3 regions of the Paenirhodobacter huangdaonensis genome follow, and region 3 is predicted to be linked to each of the others. Evidence: riboswitches for the same ligand, from Rfam matches in the RefSeq annotation. Region 3 holds a riboswitch; each other region holds the start of a gene.
The links. Region 3 has a riboswitch for cobalamin ahead of nrdH (glutaredoxin-like protein NrdH). Riboswitches for the same ligand answer to the same signal wherever they lie in the genome.

Region 1: linked by a shared signal. The riboswitch ahead of EOW66_RS02705 (TonB-dependent receptor plug domain-containing protein) and the one ahead of nrdH (glutaredoxin-like protein NrdH) in region 3 are both predicted to bind cobalamin.
Region 2: linked by a shared signal. The riboswitch ahead of EOW66_RS07100 (energy-coupling factor ABC transporter permease) and the one ahead of nrdH (glutaredoxin-like protein NrdH) in region 3 are both predicted to bind cobalamin.

Annotation. Positions count from the first base shown of each region.
Region 1 covers NZ_SAVA01000001.1:560,115-567,094, reverse strand. The annotation lists gene EOW66_RS02715 (FecCD family ABC transporter permease) at 1-453, opposite strand, end outside; gene EOW66_RS02710 (ABC transporter substrate-binding protein) at 462-1,250, opposite strand; gene EOW66_RS02705 (TonB-dependent receptor plug domain-containing protein) at 1,294-3,105, opposite strand; cobalamin riboswitch at 3,223-3,422, opposite strand; gene EOW66_RS02700 (acyl-CoA synthetase) at 3,589-5,229, opposite strand; gene EOW66_RS02695 (3-hydroxyacyl-CoA dehydrogenase/enoyl-CoA hydratase family protein) at 5,281-6,980, opposite strand, start outside.
Region 2 covers NZ_SAVA01000003.1:313,358-320,337, reverse strand. The annotation lists gene cbiE (precorrin-6y C5,15-methyltransferase (decarboxylating) subunit CbiE) at 1-111, shown strand, start outside; gene EOW66_RS07120 (cobalamin biosynthesis protein) at 108-455, shown strand; gene cobM (precorrin-4 C(11)-methyltransferase) at 452-1,234, shown strand; gene EOW66_RS07110 (cobyrinate a,c-diamide synthase) at 1,255-2,577, shown strand; gene cobA (uroporphyrinogen-III C-methyltransferase) at 2,574-3,323, shown strand; cobalamin riboswitch at 3,343-3,558, shown strand; gene EOW66_RS07100 (energy-coupling factor ABC transporter permease) at 3,589-4,254, shown strand; gene cobF (precorrin-6A synthase (deacetylating)) at 4,300-5,052, shown strand; gene EOW66_RS07090 (LysR substrate-binding domain-containing protein) at 5,049-5,909, opposite strand; gene EOW66_RS07085 (YeiH family protein) at 6,010-6,980, shown strand, end outside.
Region 3 covers NZ_SAVA01000009.1:77,841-84,820, reverse strand. The annotation lists gene EOW66_RS15110 (MBL fold metallo-hydrolase) at 1-506, opposite strand, end outside; gene EOW66_RS15105 (hypothetical protein) at 527-853, opposite strand; gene EOW66_RS15100 (sugar ABC transporter) at 860-1,405, opposite strand; gene EOW66_RS15095 (LysR substrate-binding domain-containing protein) at 1,573-2,475, shown strand; cobalamin riboswitch at 2,788-2,976, shown strand; gene nrdH (glutaredoxin-like protein NrdH) at 3,076-3,297, shown strand; gene nrdI (class Ib ribonucleoside-diphosphate reductase assembly flavoprotein NrdI) at 3,315-3,731, shown strand; gene nrdE (class 1b ribonucleoside-diphosphate reductase subunit alpha) at 3,800-5,881, shown strand; gene nrdF (class 1b ribonucleoside-diphosphate reductase subunit beta) at 5,964-6,938, shown strand; gene EOW66_RS15070 (short-chain fatty acyl-CoA regulator family protein) at 6,966-6,980, opposite strand, start outside.

The sequences.
Region 1 (6,980 bases), on a different contig from region 3:
CGAGATCCCGATGCCCGCAAGGATCAGCGTCAGCGTCGAGCCGCGCGGGCCCGACAGCAGCAGCAGGACCGCGACCGAGGCAAGCGCGCCCGCAAGTGCGGCAAGCGGCAGGGCCAGCGCGAAGGCCGCCGAGACCCCGGTCTGGATCGCCAGCACCGCGCCGAGCGCGGCCGAGGAGGAGGTGCCGATCAGCCCGGGCTCGGCCAGCGGGTTGCGCAACAGCCCCTGCAGCAGCGCGCCCGACAGCCCGAGCGCCGCGCCGATCGCCGCGCCGAGGATCGCGCGCGGCAGCCGGACCTCGCGCATCACCAGCGTCACCGCCTCGCCCTGACCATGGATCAGCGCGGCGAGGCTGTCCGACAGCCCGATCGCCGCCGGGCCGACCAGCAGCGAGGCGAGGAACAGCAGGGCGCCGGCAAGGCCGAGCGCGGCAAGAAGCGCGGGATAGGGCAGGCGCATGGTCACTCCGTCAGGCCGTCGCGGGCGGCACGCAGCGCCCGCACGGCGCGCAGAACATAGGGCGTTCCGCAGATCCAGTCACGATCCGCCATCGCCGCCCGCGCCGAGGCGGTGCCGAGCGCGGCGAGCGCGGGGTGGTCGAGCACCTCTTCCGAGCGCGAGGCGCCGGGATAGCGCTGCCCCGAGACGATGAGATCGGGATGGGCGAGGATCAGCACCTCGAGCGGCAGGGTGCCGCCGATGCTCAGCCCCGCCTCGGCACCGACATTGCGGAACCCGGCGGCGGCGAGGATCTGGCCCGAAAGCGTCTTGTCGCCCAGAGAATAGCTGTTGGCGTAGTAGAGCGCGGCGCGCGGGCCGGTGGCGGGATCGGCGCGCAGCGCGGCAAGGTCGGCGTCGAACTGTGCCACCATCGCGCGGGCGGCCTCGTCACGGCCAAGGGCGGTGCCCATGGCGAGGATCTCGGCGCGCACCGCCGCCATGTCGGAGGCGGGGGCGAAGGTCTCGACCGGCACGCCAAGGCGGCGCAGCAGACCCGTCGTCGCCGGGCTGGTGAAGGTGCCGGCCAGCACCAGATCGGGGCGCAGCGAGAACACCTCTTCGGCAAGGCCGTGGTTCTCGGGATAGGCCGCGGCGCGTTCGGCCATCGCCGAGGCGAGCGGGTCGCGGGCGAGGTTCGACACCGAAACCAGTTGCCCGGGCGCGGCGAGCAGCATCGCGAGCTGGTCGGTGCACAGGTTGATCGACACCACCCGCCGCGGCATCTCGGCCGCGGCGGGTGGCGCCAGCATCAGCGCGGCGGCAAGCGCAAGCGCCCGCCAGCCCTTATGCCGCTCAGAACGACGCACGAAGCCCGACGTAGAAGGCGCGGTCCGAGGTGCCATAGCCCTTGTTCGTCTGGTATTCCTTGTCGAACAGGTTCTCGACCCGCAGATAGCCGCTCCGCCCGGCGCCGAAGTCGTAGCTGAGCGAGGCATTGACCACCGCGTAATCCTCCATCCCGTCGGGCCGGTCGGCGACGTAATGCACCGACATGTCGCCCGAAAGCGCCTCGGTGATCGCGCCGGTCGCGGTGACGGTCAGGTCATGATGCGCGACCGCGGCCCAGCCGGTCGAGACCGAATTGTCGGTATAGGTATAGGCCGCGGCCAGATCGAGACGCGGCGAGACCCGGTAATGGCCGGCAAGCTCCAGCCCCGAGCGGCGCGAATGCCCCGGCACCTGGGCATAGCAGCCCCAGGCCTGACCGCAGGCGGTGGCGGCGTAATCCCAGCCGATCAGGTCCTTGGCGTCGAGATAGAAGGCAGTGGCGCGCAGGCTTGCGGTCTCGCCCCAGCGTTTCTCGATGCCGATGTCGGCGCTCTGGCTGTCCTCGCGCTTCAGCTCCGGGTCGCCATAGACGCTGAAAAGCTCGTAAAGCGAGGGGGCGCGGAAGCCGTTGCCAAGCGAGGCGCGCAGCAGCAGGTCGTCCTGCAGCCGGTAGACCGCCGCGATCCGGCCCGAGGTGAAGCTGCCGAAATCGCTGTGGGTGTCGTGGCGCAGCGAGAAGGTCAGGTCGAGCTTTTCCGCCGCGGCCCAGTTCAGCTCCCCGAAGACGCCGTTGGTGCGGGTCGAGGCGCTGCCGGATTTCTCCTTGGTGGTGTCGGCGCCGAAGGCGAGCCGCGCCGTGGCGCCAAGATCGGTCGCGCCCTGATAGCCGAACTTGGTGCGGGTGCCGTCGAACGGGTCGCACCAGCCGTTCGAGCACGATTGCCGGTCGCTGTCGAACCAGGTCGCCTCGAGCGTGTTGGCGACGGTGCCGGTGACGAAATCGGCGAAGACACGCGCGCCCTTGCTGTCGCGGGTGGAATAGTCATCGCCCGGCGTGCCGGCGACGTCGCCTTCGTAATCGTCGAACGCGCCCCGGCTCTTCTCGGCAAAGCCATTCGCGCCCAGCGTCAGCCCGTTCGCGAAGGTGTACTGGCCGAAGAAGCTGAGCCGGTTGGCGCGATAGCCGTCGGCCTCGTAATTGCCGTCGTTCTCGTCGCGGGCCGAGAAGCCATGCGTCGAGATATGCGAATAGGTCAGCGCGGCCTCGGCATTCTCGGTCTTGGTGGCGACCGAATAGCTGAACTTGCGGGTGGCATATTGCCCGTATTCGGCGGCGACCGACTGCTCGGTGCCAAGTTTCGTCGCGCGCTTGGTGGTGATGTTGATCACCCCGGCCACCGCCTGCGAGCCGTAAAGCGCCGAGTTCGAGCCCTCGAGCACCTCGATGCGGCTGACATCGGCGGTTGAGAGCGTGCCGAAGTCATAGGCGCCCTGGGTCGCGGCGGGGTCGCCCACCTCGATGCCGTCGACCAGCACGGGGATGTATTGCGCCGGTGCGCCGCGCAGATAGAGCGAGGCGGTGGTGCCGATCGGGCCCGAGCTGTTCACCGAGATCCCGGGCAGGCGCGCGAGGTAATCGGCAACGCGGGTGTCGCCGGCCTGCGCGAGCGCGTCGGCGGTGACGACGGTGACGGTGGCGCCGGTGCGGTCGGTGCCGGTGGCCTCGAGATTGGCCGAGACGGTGATCTCGTCGAGTGCGGTGGTGTCCTCGGCGCCGGCGGGCTGCGCGGCGACGAGGGCGGTGGTGAGAAGCAGCGAGATGCGCAGCGGTTGCATGCGGAACTCCCTCAGGACGGGGCAGGGCCCCTTGTGACACGAAATCTGACGGGAGATCCCGCAGACGGCGACAATCACCACTGCGGATGGCCGCTGACCTGATGCGCCCCGCATCGGACAAGGGTGAGTGCCGCGGCAGGTCTCCTGGCTTGCGGGTCTGGGCTCGGACGGGCCTTCCCGGGGGATCGCCCCAGTGGCAGTTACCGTCTTCGCTCGCCGCTTACAGTTGCGGGGGCAGCTGCGGCATTGCCCGAAGGCGCACCGCATTCCCTTTTCATCCGGACTTTGGGCCCGGAACCGAGGCGCGTTCGTCTTGCGCGATCGGGGGCGGCGCTGTCAAGCGCCCGTGAGCCGGTGCGAGCGCCGGGTGAGCCGGCGATGCGGAAATACCGCAGGGCAGCGGGCGGGCGGATGCCGCGGCGGCGGCACCACGAAAAAGGGGGCCGCGCGGGCCCCCTTGGTCTGTCGCCGCAGGCTGCGGCCTCAGGACTGCAGCTCCATCGCCCGCGCCCGGTCGCGCAGCACGAATTTCTGCACCTTGCCGGTCGAGGTCTTCGGCAGCTCGCCGAACACCACCGTCTTCGGCGCCTTGAAATGCGCCATGTTCTGCCGGCAGAAGGCAATGAGCTCCTTGTCGCTCACCTCCGAGCCCGGGCGCAGCTTGACGAAGGCGCAGGGCGTCTCGCCCCAGCGTTCGTGCGGGCGGGCGACGACGGCTGCCTCCATCACCTCGGGGTGCTTGTAGAGCACGTCCTCGACCTCGATCGAGGAGATGTTCTCGCCACCCGAGATGATGATGTCCTTCGAGCGGTCCTTCAGCTCGATATAGCCATCGGGATGCATCACGCCGAGGTCGCCCGAGGCGAACCAGCCGCCGGCAAAGGCCTCGTCGGTGGCGGAGGGGTTCTTCAGATAGCCCTTCATCACGTTGTTGCCGCGCATGAAGATCTCGCCCATCGTCACGCCATCGGCCGGCACCGGCTCCTGGGTGTCGGGGTTCGCCACCATGATCTCTTCCATCGCGTGGTTGCGCACGCCTTGGCGCGCCTTGAGTTTCGCGCGTTCGGGCAGCGACAGCCCGTCCCATTCCTCGTGCCAGGCGCAGGTGACGCCGGGGCCGTAGGTCTCAGTCAGGCCATAGCCATGGGTGACGTCGAAGCCGAGCGCCTCCATCTTCTCGATGATGATCGCGGGCGGCGGGGCGCCGCCGGTCAGCACCTTGACGCCCTTCTGCAGGCCGTCCTTCATTTCGGCCGGGGCGTGCACCAGCATCGCGAGCACCACCGAGGCGCCGCAGAAATGGGTGACGCCCTCTTCCTTGATCAGCCGATAGATCGGCTCGTCGCGCACCGCGCGCAGGCAGACCGCGACGCCCGCCGAAGCGGCGATGGTCCAGGGGAAGCACCAGCCGTTGCAATGGAACATCGGCAGCGTCCACAGATAGACCGGCCGGTCCGCCATGTGCCACGACACGACATTCGCGAGCGCATTCAGATGCGCGCCGCGGTGGTGGTAGATCACGCCCTTCGGGTTGCCGGTGGTGCCCGAGGTGTAGTTCAGCGTGATCGCGTCCCATTCGTCATCGGGGCGGATCCAGCGGAAATCGGCGTCGCCCTCGGCGAGCAGCTCCTCATAGCCGATCTGGCCGATCTTGCGCGCCGCGCCGAAGGCCGGGTCGGTGATGTCGACCACCAGCAGGTCGCGCGGACGCGCGATGTGCACGGCGCGGTCGACGATCTCGGCGAATTCCGGATCGACGAAGATCACCTTGCTTTCGGCATGGCTGAGGATGAAGGCCACGGCCTCGGCATCGAGACGAGTGTTGATCGCGTTCAGCACGGCGCCGGCCATCGGCACCGAGAAATGCGATTCGAACATCTCGGGGATGTTGGTCGCCATGATCGAGATCGTGTCGCCCTTGCCGTAGCCGCGCTTCGACAGGGCCGAGGCCATCTTCAGGCAGCGCGCATAGGTCTCCCCCCAGGTGCGGCGCACGCCCTCGTAGACCACCGCAAGCCGGTCCGGATAGACCTTGGCCGAGCGGTCCATCAGGCTCAGCGGCGTGATCGGCAGATAGTTCGCCGGGGTCTTTTCGCCCCCGATGTTGTAGATGTTGTGCTCCATGGGTCCTCCCTTGGGGTGGCCGGGCAGGGCGCCCGGCCGCAGGTTGTCTGATCAGGTCCTCAGCGGCTTGCCGGTCTCGAGGATGTGCTTGATGCGGGCAAGCGTGAGCGGCACCTGCATCATCTCGACGAAGGCGCGGGCCTCGAGTGCGCGCAGGTCCTCCTCGGCCAGCTCGCCGCCGAGCGGGCCGCCGGTGATGACCGAGGCGATGTGCGCCTGCACGGCGAGATCGGCCGCCGAGAGCTTGCCCGCCGCCACCATCTCGCGGCGCGGCGCGAGGATCGCCTCGGCCTCCTCGGCACCGCCGGTGGTGATCCGCTCGGGCGCCAGCGCCTCGTAGCCGTCGATCATCGCGAGCGCAGTCTGCATCGCCGCGCCGATCCGGTCATCCGTGTGCATCACCACCTGCGTCGTCGTGGGATCGAGGAAGCCAAGCGTCACCGCCTCGCGGGCCGAGCCCGCCGGGCGCGGCTGGGTCAGTGCCGCGAAGGCCTTCGCCGCGCCAAGCCGCGCGGTCAGCCGGGTGCAGCCGCCCCAGCCCGGCAGGATGCCAAGCGTGTGTTCGGGCAGGCCGATCTTCGCCTCGAGATGCACGACGCGGGCCGAGCAATGCAGCGTCAGCTCGCAGCCGCCGCCGAGCGTGATCCCCTGCACCGCCGCGACCGAGGGCACCGGCGCCTGCCGCAGCAGCGGGTAAAGCGCATGGCCGCGGGCGATGAAGCCGCCGATCGCGTCCCAGTCCGCGCTCTCGATCATCTCGACGAAGCGGGCGAGGTTGGCGCCGGCCGAGAAGGCGCGCGGGTCGTGGTTGCCGACCACCAGCGCCTTCACCGCGCCGCCCATCCGGCCCAGCGTCTCCTCGATCATGTCGAAGACGCCGTCGTCGACCGCGTTCATCTTGGTGGTGAGTTCGAGGCAGCCGACGCCATCGCCCAGATCCCACAGGCTCGCCGAGGCATTGCCGGCAAGCTTCGCGCCCGCCGCCTTCGCCCGGTCGAGCGGGTCCTGCGCCGCGGCGTCCTTCACCACCGCGGGCATCGCCGGCAGGTTCAGCGCGGCGCGGCTGGCGGCATCGAGGCTCTGGGCGATGGCGAAGGGACCCTTGCGCCAGGCAAAGCCAAGCTCCAGCGCCGCATCGAGCGCGGCGGGGCCGGTCGAGATCTCGGCGACATGGGCCGCGGCATAGCGCAGCACCTCGCCCAGCACCTCGCGCGCATAGGCGCCAAGCTTGCCCTGATCGGCGAGCAGCGCCGCCAGATCCTTGCCGCCTCCGGGCACCGCCACGGTCTGCACCGCGCGATACTCGCCGGTTGCCGGGTCGATCACCTCGCGGCTGCCATCGGCGGCCTTGCGGTAGAAGCCCGCGCCCGACTTGCGGCCGAAGCGACCCTTGGCGATCATCTCCCTGACCAGCGCATTCGCCGGCAGGTCGAAGCGGTTGATCGCGTCGCCGGCGGGCAGCTCGCCCATCAGCGAGCCCCAGATGCTCGGGATCATGTCGACGCCGACCAGATCCGACAGGCCGAAGACGCCGGTGCGCGGGATGCCGAAGGCGGTCTGCACGGCGTCCGCCTCCTCGATCGTCAGGCCAAGGCGCAACGCCTCGACCATGGCGATCGACATCCAGGTGCAACCGATGCGGTTGGCGATGAAGCCGGGGGTGTCGCGGCAGTCGATCACCGTCTTGCCGAGCACCGCGCGCCCGGCCTTGCGGATGAAGGCCTGCGCCGGCCCGCCGTCCTCGGCGACCA
Region 2 (6,980 bases), on a different contig from region 3:
CGCCATGGCGGGTCACTGCTGCGGGTCGAGATCGCGCAGGCGGCACCGCTTGGCCGGGGCCGCGGCTGGCAGCCGGCGCGCCCGGTGGTGCAGTGGAGTGTCACCCGATGAGGGCCGCGGGCGTGGGCTTCCGCGCGGCCGCGACGGCGGAGGAGATCACGGCGGCGCTGGCCCCCCTGGGCCGGCTCGATGCGCTGGCGACGCTGCCGGCGAAGGCCGCGGCGTTGCGGGCGGCGGTGGCGCCGCTTGGCCTGCCGGTGCGTGCGGTCGAGGTCGCGGGCGTGCCCACCCCCACCCGCGCGCCGCGCATTCTGGCGGCGCATGGCACCGGATCGGTGGCCGAGGCGGCGGCGCTGGTTGCCGCTGGCCCCGGCGCCCGCCTTGCCGTGCCGCGCCGCATCTGTCCGGGCGGCGTGACCGTCGCCCTTGCCCTGTCCGAAGGAGAGACCGAATGACCGTCCATTTCATCGGCGCGGGCCCCGGCGCCGCCGACCTCATTACCCTGCGCGGGCGCGACCTGATCGCCGCCGCGCCGGTCTGCCTGTATGCCGGCAGTCTGGTGCCCGAGGCGCTGCTCGCCCATTGCCCGCCCGGCGCGCGGATCGTGAACACCGCGCCGCTCGGCCTTGACGCGATCATCGACGAGATTTCCGCCGCCCATGCCGCCGGGCAGGACGTGGCGCGGCTGCATTCGGGCGATCTGTCGGTCTGGTCGGCGATGGGCGAGCAGCTGCGCCGGCTGCGCGCGCTCGGCATTCCCTATGACGTCACCCCGGGCGTGCCCGCTTTCGCCGCCGCCGCCGCGACGCTCGGCGCCGAGCTGACCCTGCCCGGCGTTGCGCAATCGGTGGTGCTGACCCGCACCTCGGGGCGCGCCTCGGCGATGCCCGAGGGCGAGACGCTGGCAAATTTCGCCGCGACCGGGGCGGTGCTGGCGATCCACCTGTCGGTGCATGTGCTGCCGCGCGTGATCGCCGAGCTGACGCCGCATTATGGCGCCGATTGCCCGGTGGCGGTGGTCTGGCGGGCAAGCTGGCCCGACGAGCGGGTGCTGCGCGCCACACTTGGCACGCTCGATCCGGCGGTGGGGGAGGGCGAGCGCACCGCGCTGATCCTCGTCGGCCGCTCGCTCGGCGCCGAGGATTTCGACGAGAGCCGGCTTTACGCAGGGGATTATGATCGCCGCTTCCGCCCGCGCGGTGCGGCGCCGCGCTTCCCGGACAGCGGCGCATGACGGGGCGGATGAGGGGGCGGATGACGGGGGGGCTGCTGATCGCCGCGCCCGCCTCGGGCACCGGCAAGACCACGCTGACGCTCGGCCTGATTGCCGCGTTGCGGGCGCGCGGCGTCGCGGTGCGGCCGTTCAAATGCGGGCCCGATTACATCGACCCGGCCTTTCACGCCGCCGCCGCCGGGCGCGCCTCGGTCAACCTCGATAGCTGGGCGATGACCGCGGGGCAGATCGCCGCGCTCACCGCGTCTGATGACGCGGCGCTGGTGATTGCCGAGGGCTCGATGGGCCTTTTTGACGGGGTCGCGGTGCCGGGCGAGGCGGGGATCGGCGCCTCGGCCGATATCGCGGCGCTGACCGGCTGGCCCGTGGTGCTGGTGCTCGATGCCTCGGGCGCGGCGCAATCGGTTGCGGCGATGGCGCTTGGCTTTGCGCGCTACCGCGCCGATGTGCGGCTTGCCGGCGTGGTGCTGAACAACGTCGCCTCGGCTCGGCACGAGGCGCTGATCCGGCGCGGGCTCGAGGCGGTGGCGATCGAGGTGCTGGGCGTGCTGCCGCGCGCCGCGGGCATCCGCCTGCCCGAGCGCCATCTGGGCCTTGTGCAGGCCGAGGAGACGCACGAGCTCGAGGCGCTGCTGGCCGAGGCGGGGGCAGTGATCGCGCGCTGCTGCGATCTTGAGCGGATGCAGGCGGTGGCATCCGCCGTGCCGATGGACGCTACACCCGCGCCGCGCCTTGCCCCGCCGGGCGGGCGCATCGCGCTGGCTCGCGACGCGGCATTTTCCTTCGTCTACCCGCACCTTCTGGCCGAATGGCGCGCGGCCGGGGCGACGATCGTGCCGTTCTCGCCGCTCGCCGACGAGGCGCCGGACCCGGGCGCCGATGCCTGCTGGCTGCCCGGCGGCTATCCCGAGCTGCACGCGCCGCGGCTGGCTGCCGCCCAGACCTTCCGCGCCGGGCTGCGCGCCTTTGCCGAAACCCGCCCGGTGCATGGCGAATGCGGCGGCTACATGGTGCTTGGCGCGGGGCTCGTCGCGGCCGACGGGGCGCGCTATCCTATGGCCGGGCTCCTCGGGCTCGAAACCTCTTTCGCGACACGCCGGATGCATCTCGGATACCGACTCGCCACGCTTGCGGCGCCCACGCCCTTCGCCCCGCCCGGCACCCGGCTGCGCGGGCACGAGTTCCATTATGCCACGATCCTCGCCCAGCCCGACGCGCCGCTTGCCGCGGTCACCGATGCCACTGGCGCGGCGGTGGCCGAGACCGGCTCGCTGCGCCTCACCCCGGGCGGCGGGCGCGTCACCGGCACCTTCTTCCACCTGATCGCAAAGGCCAGCGCATGACCGGCTTCGTCTCCTTCGTTTCCTCCGGCCCGGGCGATCCCGAGCTGATCACCCTCAAGGCGGTCGACCGGCTCAAGCGCGCCGATGTCGTGCTTTACGACGACCTCGCCTCGGGCCCGGTGCTGGATCATGCGGGGCCGGGGGCGGAGCGGATCGCGGTGGGTAAGCGCGCCGGCCGGCCCTCGGCGAAGCAGGAGCATGTGAATGCGCTTCTGGTCGAGCATGCGCAGGCGGGCAAGCGGGTGGTGCGGCTGAAGTCGGGCGACGCGGGCCTCTTCGGCCGGCTCGAGGAAGAGATCAGTGCGCTTCTGGCCGCGGCCATCCCCTACGAGATCGTGCCGGGCGTGCCCTCGGCCTGTGCCGCGGCGGCGCATGCGGGCATTCCCCTCACGCGGCGGCTGACCGCGCGGCGGCTGCAATTCGTCACCGGCGCCGATGTCACCGGCGGCCTGCCCGAGACGCTGAACTGGGCGGCGCTTGCCGATCCGGCGGTGACCACCGTCGTCTTCATGGGCAAGCGCACCTTCCCCGAGCTTGCCCGCGGGCTGATCGCGCAGGGCCTGCCCGCCGACACCCCCGCGATGCTGGCCGAGGCGGTGGGGCAGGCCGGGCAAAGCTTCCTGCGCGCGACCGTGGCGGAGCTGGCCGAGGTGCTGGCGGGGGCCCGCACCGACCATCCGGCGCTGATCTTCTATGGCCCGCTCGCCCCCTTCGGCCTGCCGCCCGGAGAGACCGGCGACGCTTGACCTCTGCGCGCCGTTGGCGTTTACCTGAACGCCTGTATGGTGCCCATCCCGCGCAAAGCGCCGGGCTTCATCGGGAACGGGGAAGGGCGGACCCAGTTGCGGCGCCCGAAGCCCCGGCCGCCCCCGCGACTGTATGCGGCGAGCGCCCTTCACATTGCCACTGGGGCTTCCCCGGGAAGGCGAAGAGGTGCTGCGACCCGCGAGCCAGGAAACCGGCCAGCAGGCAACCTCAACCGCCGTCGGGTGTGACGGCAAGGAGACCGACATGCATATCGAACCCGGTATCGTCACCGGCGCCAAGCTGGTGCTGAGCTATGCCACCGCTGCCACCGCGGGCGCCTACACGCTGAAGACCGCCTTCGACGCGATCCGCGCGCAGGGCGCCCTGTCGCTGATCGCCCGTTCGGCGATCGCCACCGCCCTCGTCTTCACCTTCTTCGAGGTGCTGCCGCACATGCCCGTGGGCGTGTCCGAGGTGCACCTGATCCTCGGCTCGACGCTGTTCCTGATCCTCGGCGCGGCGCCGGCGGCGATCGGGCTGGCGCTTGGCCTGCTGACCCAGGGGCTGTTCTTCGCGCCTTTCGACCTGCCGCAATACGGGATGAACGTGACCACGCTGCTGGTGCCGCTCTTCGGTCTGCAGCTGCTGGCAAAGCGGCTGATCGCGCCCGGCACGCCCTATGTCGAACTGCGCTATACCCAGGCCCTCGCGCTCTCGACCGCCTATCAGGGCGGCATCGTCGCCTGGGTCGCATTCTGGGCCTTCTATGGTCAGGGCTTCGGCGCGGTCTCGCAGGTCGCGACCTTCGGCGTGGCCTACATGACGGTGATCCTCGTCGAGCCGCTCGTCGACCTTGGCGTGCTGGCGGTGGCGAAGCGCATCCACGCGCTGCGCGGCTCGGCCCTCGTCACCCCGCGGCTTTACGCCTGAGGAGCTGCGGGCGGCGGGGTATCCTGCCGCCCGCAGATGACACGCATGATCGAACTGACCCTCATCGGCATCGGCACCGGCAACCCGGGGCACCTGACGCTGCAGGCGATCGAGGCGATGAACGCGGCCGACCTTGTGCTGATCCCGCTCAAGGGCGCCGGGAAGTCGGACCTTGCCGGGCTGCGCCGCGCGCTGTGCGAAACCCATCTGCGCGTGCCCGGGCCCCGTGTCGTCGACTTCGCCCTGCCGGTGCGGGAGGCGGAAAACCCCTCCTACCGGCAGGGGGTGGACGACTGGCATGACGCCATCGCCGCCGCCTGGGAGCGCGAGATCCGCGCGCAGATCGGCCCCGAGGGGCGGGTGGCGTTGCTGGTCTGGGGCGACCCGTCGCTGTACGATTCGACGCTGCGCATCGCGGCGCGGCTGGCCCGCGTGCTGCCGGTGACGACCCGCGTCATTCCCGGCATCACCGCGGTGCAGGCGCTCTGCGCCGCCCATGCGATCCCGCTCAACGAGATCGGCGCGCCGGTCCTGCTCACCACCGGGCGGCGGCTGCGCGAGGCGGGCTGGCCCGAGGGCGCCGAGACGGTGGTGGTGATGCTCGACGGCGGCTGCGCCTTCACCACGCTTGCCCCCGAGGGGGTGACGATCTGGTGGGGCGCCTTCGTCGGCATGGCCGAAGAGGTGCTGCACGCGGGCCCGCTGGCCGAGGCGGGGCCAAAGATCCTTGCCACCCGCGCCGCCGCGCGCGCCGCGCATGGCTGGATCATGGACATCTACCTGCTGCGCCGCAGTTAACCCGCAAGCTCGAGGAACGCCGCCATCGCCCGGGTGCGGTGGCGCTCGGGGTGGCTGAGCGCGGTGAAGGGCCGCTCGGCGCCGGGCAGGGGGGCAAGCGTGACCGCGCCCGAGGCCGTGGCATGTGCCGGGACCCGTTCGGACAGCGCCGAGATCCCGCCGCCCGCCGCCACCGCGGCCAGCACCGCCTCGTTCGAGGGGAGTTCCAGCACCACGTCGAGCGCCGCCGTGTCGATGCCCAGCCGGCCGAGCGCGGCAAGGGCGACCGAGCGCGTGCCCGAGCCCTCCTCGCGCAGGATCCAGCGGGCCTGCGCCAGCGCCGCGCCGGCGGGCAGCGGCTGCCCTGCCGGGCCGACCAGCACCAGCCGGTCGCGCGCCACCGCGCGGGCGCGCAGCGCGCCCTCGCTCACCGCCCCCTCGACAAAGCCGAGATCAGCCGCCCCGGCGCGCACCGCCTCCGCGACCTGCGCGGTGTTGCCGACATCGAGCCGCAGCCGCACCTGCGGATGCGTGGCGCGGAACCGCACCAGCAGCGCCGGCAGCCAGTAGCTGGCAACGGTCTGGCTGGCCCAGATCCGCAGCATGCCCTGCGGCCGCGCGCCGAGATCGTCGAGCACCGCCCGCGCCGCCTCGAGCCGGTCAAGCGCCGCCCGCGCTTCGGGCACGAAGGCCGCGCCCTCGGCGGTCAGCACGATGCGCCGGCCGATCCGGTCGAAAAGCTGCACGTCATGGGCGCGCTCGAGCGTCGCAAGCGCCGCCGAGACCGCCGATTGCGTCAGGCCAAGCGCCTCGGCCGCGCGGGTGACATGGGCGCGGTCGGCGACGGCAAGGAAGATGCGGAGCTGTTCGGGCGTCATGCGCAATTCATAAGTGAAAACGAACGATTCCACCAGAATTATGAATTGGAATTGTTGAATGCGTCGGGCGATGAGGGGGCATCCAGCGAAAGTTCCTGCCATGACCTCTCTCGTCCTTCCCCGCCCGGCGCTGCCCCCGCGCCTTGTCGCCCCGGGCCTTGCGCTCTGCCTTGCCCTTGCGCTGCTCGCGATGGCGGGGCAGGCGGTGCTTGGCATCGCCGCGCTCAGCCCGCTTGTCCTCGCGCTGATCCTGGGCGTCGTCTGGCGCAATACTGTGGGCACCATCGCCGTGCTGCAACCGGGCATCGCCTTCTCGCTCAAGCGCGTGTTGCGCGCGGGGGTGGTGCTGCTCGGCTTTCAGCTGACGCTGACGCAGGCGGCCTCGGTCGGTGTCTCGGGCCTTGCGGTCATCGCCGTGACGCTGGTCGCCACCTTCACCGTGACGAAACTGCTCGGCCGGCTTCTGGGCGTGCCCGCGCCGCTCGCCGAGCTGATCGCCGCCGGCAGCTCGATCTGCGGCGCCTCGGCGGTGATCGCGGTGAACACGGTGACGAATGCCGATGACGAGGATGTCGCCTATGCCATCGCCTGCGTCACCGTCTTCGGCACGCTCGCCATGCTGGGCGCGCCGATGCTCGCCGCCGCGATCGACCTTGGCCCGCGCGCCTATGGGCTGTGGACCGGCGCCTCGATCCATGAGGTGGCGCAGGTGGTGGGGGCGGCCTTTGCCCGCGGCGAGGAGGCGGGGCATTTCGGCACCATCGCCAAGCTGAGCCGGGTGATGCTGCTTGCGCCCCTGATCCTGACGCTGGGCGCGCTGCGGCGCGAGCGGGCCGAGGGCGCGGCGCGGCCGCCGCTGCCGTGGTTCGTCTTCGGCTTCATCGCGGTGGTGCTGCTGAACACCGTGCTGCCGCCCGCGCCCGCGCTGCATGCGGCGATTGCCAAGGGCACGGCCTTCCTGCTCACCGTGGCGCTGGCGGCGATGGGGCTGGAAACCGACATCCGCCGGCTGAAGGCGCGCGGGCTGCGGCCGCTGGCGCTTGGCGCGATGGCGGCAGTCTTCATCTCGGG
Region 3 (6,980 bases):
AGCCTGTCGCGATAGCCGTCGAGCGCCTGACGGACCACGAGGAAGTTGCCACGGGCGCGCTCGGGTGCGCGGTTCAGATTGCCGTCATCCTGCCAGAACGCGACTTCGAGGTGGTGGGCGACAAGCTCGGCGTTCGGGAAGACGGCTTCGCCTGACGCGTCCATCAGCCCCCCGACATGATCGGGATGGGCGTGCGTCAAAAGGATCGCGTCGATCTCGGAAGGGTGGATGCCCGCATGCAGCAGATTGGCTTTTAATCGGCCGCCCCACTGCTTGAACCCGCCTGCTCCGGCGTCAATCAGCACCGTGCGACCGCCTCCACGCACCAGGTAGCAGTTGATATGGATCGAGGTGTGATCCGTTATCCCCGCATTTGCCTGCATGCGGGCGGCATCGGCCGGGTCGATATTCGCGAGGAAATCGAAACTGGCGTGGAGATGGCCATCGCTGACGGCGGTGATCGTTAAGTCACCGACGTTTCGGGTCGGTAATGTAAGCTTAGACATCGTGTTCTCCAGTCATCAGCTTAGTTTCGCGCGTGAATGTTCGACGCTTCATAGCCAAAGCAACGGATGCGCGCGGTGAGGCCGGTGTTGCGCCTTATGGCGTCGTCCAGTCCCGCCATGAACTGCGCCATGACTGGCGGCGTCCGAAATGGCTCAAGGCGGTATTGGATTTCCGCGAAAGCGGGGTGGCCCCGGCCATGCCGGACAGCGACATAGACAATATGCACGTTCGCCAATGCGGCCCGGAGAATGCCGGTGCAAAGTTCGGTGCATTGCTCCGTGAGATCTGCGAGCGCTGCGTCCGGCGGCATCCTGTCTGCGGGAATATAGATCGTGACATTCGGCATCGCGATCTACCGTGCCTTCCCCGCAGCAGCGTCACCGTCGCTCGTCAACTGCGCCGTCATCGGCACATAGACATGGGCGCCTTCCGGCAGATGCTCGATGTCAGGCATGTTGCCGCGCTCGATCTTGGCGAGCCAGCGGTGTTCCGGGAACCTCTCCATAGCGATCGCCTGCATCGCATAGGGGGTGAGGCCCAGCCGGATCAGAGGTGCGGGGCCTGTGGCGCTCAACGCCAGATATTCGCCCTCACCAATACCCGGCGCGCGGTCGACGCCGTCATAGAGGTTCCGGTGCCAGTCGGTGATGTGCTGTTGCCAGCGTGCGAAATTGCCGCCGCCCTTCTGGCGGTATTCCGCACCCGTCAGGATGTCGAGGCCGCCGATCGAATGAAGGGCGAGATAGACCGGGCAGCCACCGCTCAGCGCCTTGAACCGCTGCGAGGTGTGGAAGCCGCTCACCGAAATGAGGGCTGGCAGCTTGTCCAGGCTGTAAAAATCGTTCCATTCCGCCTCGCTGCCGGGATCGGCAAAGCTGCATTCCACCGTGTAGATCATTATTCCACCTTCGACCGGAGGATTGTCCTTCCGGTCTTGTTTATCGTTGATATTTTTTCATGATAGACTGCCAATCCATACCGATATATCGACAATGGATCATGCTTCAGTGACCTAATATCAAGGTGACGGCAGATCGATTGCCGAGTCCCCCCTCAGGAACCGCTATGCGCCGCAAGATTCCCAGCAATTCCGCACTCATGGCATTCGAAGCGGCGGCGCGTCATGGCAGCTTCGCCCGCGCAGCCGACGAACTGGCCCTGACCGAAGGGGCGATCAGTCGGCAGATCGGCCGGCTGGAAGCCTTCCTCGGCGTCACGCTGTTCGAGAGAGCCGGCAATCGCGTCCGGCTTTTGCCGAATGGAGAGCGTTATGCGGCTCAGGTCCGCGAGACACTCGACCGGCTGGAGCGTGACAGCCAATATCTGATGGGGCAGCCCGGCGATGGCGCGAGCCTTGACATCGCAATCCTGCCGACCTTCGCCACGCGTTGGCTCATCCCGCGTCTGAAGCCGTTCCAGGAGCGGCATCCGCATATCACCCTGCATCTTGCGGAACGGATGGAGCCATTCGTTCTCGCCGGCAGCGGGTTCGATGCTGCCATCCATTTTGAGCATCCTGCGTGGACGGGCATGCGGACGCACCGCTTGCTGCATGAGGTGCTGGTTCCGGTCTGCCATCCGGCGCTGATCGGGGGCCGGGACCCTGCGGCAGCCCTCGATGCGCTGCCGCGACTCCATCGCCGCCAGAATCCGGACGCCTGGCAACGCTATGCACAGCAAACCGGGATCGCGCTCACCAATCCCGCAGTTGGTGCCCGTTATGATCTTCACTCCATGCAAATCGAAGCCGCGTTGGCCGGTCTCGGCGTCGCGCTTGTGCCGCGCCTCTATGTCGAACCCGAATTGGCGGAAGGTCGCCTGGTTGCGCCCTGGCCCGATGGCATATTGATCGCCAAAACCTTCTGCCTCATCTTGCCGGAGCCGATACGATTGAGCGAAGGGCCTCTCCAGATGTTCGCGAACTGGCTGATCCAGGAAGCACGCCGCCACAGTCCAAGCTTCGATTGACACGGGGCGGCCGAATACTTCGAAGATTCGAGCCAAGCTTAAGGGAGCGCTATGGCGTAGATATGGTTCCCATCTTCACCCGGCGCGGTGCACCGTCTCAAATCTCTCTGAAATGTCTGCCCCCTGTCGCGCCTGTGGTGGGGCGCGCCGATCGACTGTCGATCCGCGGCATGGGCAGGGGTGCGGCAGGCGGTCGCCGGAGGATGCCCTTTGGGATCGTCCACGGTCGTCCATCCGCCTGTCGGCGGAGAAGCCGTGCCGGGCGCCGGGCGCGGCAGCCTTCCAGATGTTGACATGCCTGCTGATAATCTGTCTAGATCGTGTTGTCTTGGTGCCCGCGACTCGTCGCGGGTGAAAAGGGAAGCCGGTGCGAGACCGGCGCTGCCCCCGCAACTGTGAGCGGTGAGCCGACCCCGTTGATCCACTGGCGCATTGCGCCGGGAAGGAGGGGGAGGCGATCGAACCGCGAGCCAGGAGACCTGCCAGGACGCAAGAGACGAACCGGTCGGTGGGCCCGGAGGCGTTGTGCAATGCGGCGCGTCCGCATCTGCCCGCGTCCCTGATCCTGCCGCGCCCCATGGCACAGACAAGGGACCCGAGATGAGCATCACCGTCTATTCGAAACCGGCCTGCGTGCAATGCACCGCCACCACCCGTGCGCTGGCCGCCCGCGGCCTTGCCTTCGACCTCGTCGATCTGACCGAGGATGCCGAGGCGCTCGCCCGGGTCACCGAGCTCGGCTATCGGCAGGCGCCGGTGGTGATGACGGCCGACGATCACTGGGCGGGGTTCCGTCCGGACAAGATCGCGGCGCTGGTCTGAGCCCCGGGGCCGATCGGATGGGCGGGCTTGTCTATTTCTCCTCGCGCTCGGGCAATACCGCGCGTTTCATCCGCGCGCTCGGCCTGCCCGCCGACCGGATCCCGGTCGCGGCCGAGGCGCCGATGCCCGCCCCCCGCGTGCCCTTCGTTCTGGTAACGCCGACCTATGCCGACGGGGCCGGGCGCGGCGCCGTCCCGAGGCAGGTGATCCGGTTTCTGAACGACCCGGAGACCCGCGCGCAGCTGCGCGGCGTGATCGCCAGCGGCAACCGCAATTTCGGCGCGCTCTTCGCGCTTGCCGGCGATGTCGTGGCGCAGAAATGCGCGGTGCCCGTGCTCTATCGCTTCGAGCTGGCCGGCACCCCCACCGATATCGCCCGTGTCACAGAAGGACTGGACAGGTTTTGGAAGACGCAATTCTCGACCGCGATCTGAGCGACGCCGCCCCGGCGCAGGCAGTGCCCGCCGAATGGCAGGGGCTCGACTATCACGCACTGAACGCGATGCTGAACCTTTACGACGACGCGGGCCGGATCCGCTTCGAGGCCGACCGCATGGCGGCGCGGCAGTATTTCCTGAGCCACGTGAACCAGAACACCGTGTTCTTCCACTCGCTCGAGGAAAAGCTGCGCTATCTGGTCGAGGAGGGCTATTACGAGGCCGATGTCCTCGAGCAATATGATGCCGCCTTCATCCCGCGGATCTGGGACGCCGCCTTCCGGGTCAAGTTCCGCTTCCCGACCTTCCTCGGCGCGTTCAAGTATTACACCAGCTATACGCTGAAGACCCGCGACGGGAAGCGCTACCTCGAACGCTTCGAGGACCGGGTGGTGATGGTCGCGCTGACGCTCGCCCGCGGCGACGAGGCACTGGCGCTGCGGCTGATGCACGAAATGCTGGCGGGCCGGTTCCAGCCGGCGACGCCCACCTTCCTCAATGCCGGCAAGGCGCAGCGTGGCGAGCTGATCTCGTGCTTCCTGCTGCGCATCGAGGACAACATGGAAAGCATCGGCCGCGCGATCAATTCGGCGCTGCAGCTGTCGAAACGCGGCGGCGGCGTGGCCTTGATGCTGACCAACATCCGCGAGCAGGGCGCCGCGATCAAGGGGATCGAGAACCAGTCCTCGGGCGTCATCCCGGTGATGAAGCTGCTCGAGGACAGTTTCAGCTATGCCAACCAGCTCGGCGCCCGACAGGGCGCGGGGGCGGTCTATCTGAACGCCCATCACCCCGACATCCTGCGCTTTCTCGACACCAAGCGCGAGAATGCCGACGAGAAGATCCGGATCAAGACGCTGTCCCTTGGCGTCGTCATCCCCGACATCACCTTCGAACTCGCGAAGCGCAACGAGGAGATGTATCTGTTCTCGCCGCATGACGTGGAGAAGGTCTATGGCAAGCCCTTCTCGGAGATCTCGGTGACCGAGCGCTACCGCGAGATGGTCGACAATCCGAAGATCCGCAAGCGCAAGATCAACGCGCGCGCCTTCTTCCAGACGCTCGCCGAGATCCAGTTCGAAAGCGGCTACCCCTATCTCATGTTCGAGGACACGGTGAACCGGGCGAACCCAGTGGCGGGGCGGATCACCATGTCGAACCTGTGTTCCGAGATCTTGCAGGTGAACGAGGCGTCGGCGTTCAACGACGACCTGAGCTATCGCCACCTCGGCACCGATATCTCGTGCAACCTCGGCTCGCTCAACATCGCCAGGGCGATGGATGGCGGTGATCTGGGCGCCACGGTCGAGACCGCGGTGCGGGCGCTGAACGCGGTCTCCGAGATGTCGGCGATCGACTCGGTGCCCTCGATCCGGCGCGGCAACGACGAGAGCCATGCGATCGGTCTGGGGCAGATGAACCTGCACGGCTTTCTTGCCCGCGAGCGCATCCATTACGGCAGCCCCGAGGGCATCGACTTCACCAATATCTATTTCGCGACAGTGCTTTATCATTGCCTGCGCGCCTCGAATGCGCTGGCGCGCGAACGCGGACGCAGCTTCGCGGGCTTCGAGAAATCGAAATATGCCGATGGCAGTTTCTTCGGGAAATATGTGATCCGCGACTGGCTGCCCGAGACCGAGACCGTCGCCGCGCTTTTCGCGCGCTTCGGTGTTGCGGTGCCCACCCGCGCGGACTGGGGGCGCCTGCGCGATGCGGTGATGGCGGACGGGCTTTACAACCGCAACCTGCAGGCAGTGCCGCCCACCGGCTCGATCAGCTACATCAACAACGCCACCTCCTCGATCCATCCGATCACCGCGAAGATCGAGATCCGCAAGGAGGGCAAGATCGGCCGGGTCTATTACCCGGCCGCCTACATGACGAACGAGACCCTCGAGTTCTATCGCGACGCCTACGAGATCGGGCCCGAGGCGATCATCGACACCTATGCGGCGGCCACGCAGCATGTCGATCAGGGGCTGTCGCTGACGCTGTTCTTCAAGGACACGGCCTCGACGCGCGACATCAACCGCGCGCAGATCCATGCCTGGAAGGCGGGGATCAAGACGATCTATTACATCCGCCTGCGGCAGATGGCCCTCGAGGGGACCGAGGTGCAGGGCTGTGTGTCCTGCGCGTTGTGACGGGCGGTCGTGACCGGTGCCGGCCGGGGGCGCTGCCCCCGGACCCCCGGAGTATTTGCGCCAAGAAAAAGGGGCCGAGACAATGAAGGATTTTGCGGGGCGGCCGGTGCCGCGAGCGATCAACTGGAACCGGGTTCAGGACGACAAGGATCTGGAGATCTGGAACCGGCTGACGGTGAATTTCTGGCTGCCCGAGAAGGTGCCGCTGTCGAATGACATCCAGAGCTGGTCGCAGCTGACCGGGGACGAGCAGCGGCTGACGATCCGGGTGTTCACCGGGCTGACGCTTCTGGACACGATCCAGAACACCGTGGGCGCGCCCGCGCTGATGCCCGATGCGGTCACCCCGCATGAGGAGGCGGTGCTGACCAACATCGCCTTCATGGAGGCGGTGCATGCGCGCTCCTATTCCTCGATCTTCTCGACGCTGTGCTCGACCCCCGAGGTCGACGAGGCCTTCCGCTGGTCCGAGGAGAACCCGCATCTGCAGCAGAAGGCGCGGCTGATCCTCGACGAATACGATGCCGCCTCGCAGCCGCTGAAGAAGAAGGTGGCGAGCGTCTTTCTGGAAAGTTTCCTGTTCTACTCGGGCTTCTACCTGCCGATGCACTGGTCGAGCCGGGCGCGGCTGACCAATACTGCCGATCTGATCCGCCTCATCATCCGCGACGAGGCGGTGCATGGCTATTACATCGGCTACAAGTTCCAGCGCGGGCTGGAGCGGCTGAGCGCGGCCGAGCGGCAGGAGATCAAGGATTTCGCCTTCGCGCTGATCTTCGACCTTTATGCGATCGAGTGCCGCTATACCGAGACGCTCTATGACCCGCTCGGGCTGAGCGAAGACGTGAAGGCCTTCCTGCATTACAACGCGAACAAGGCGCTGCAGAACCTCGGCTTCGAGACCCTCTTCCCCGACGAGCTGTGCCGGGTGAACCCGGCGATCCTTGCCGCGCTGAGCCCGAATGCCGACGAGAATCACGATTTCTTCTCGGGCTCGGGCTCGTCCTATGTGATCGGCAAGGCGGTCGCGACGGAGGATGCGGACTGGGATTTCTGAGACCCGGCGGCCCCCGGAAAGGGGGGCTCAGTCGCTCGAATA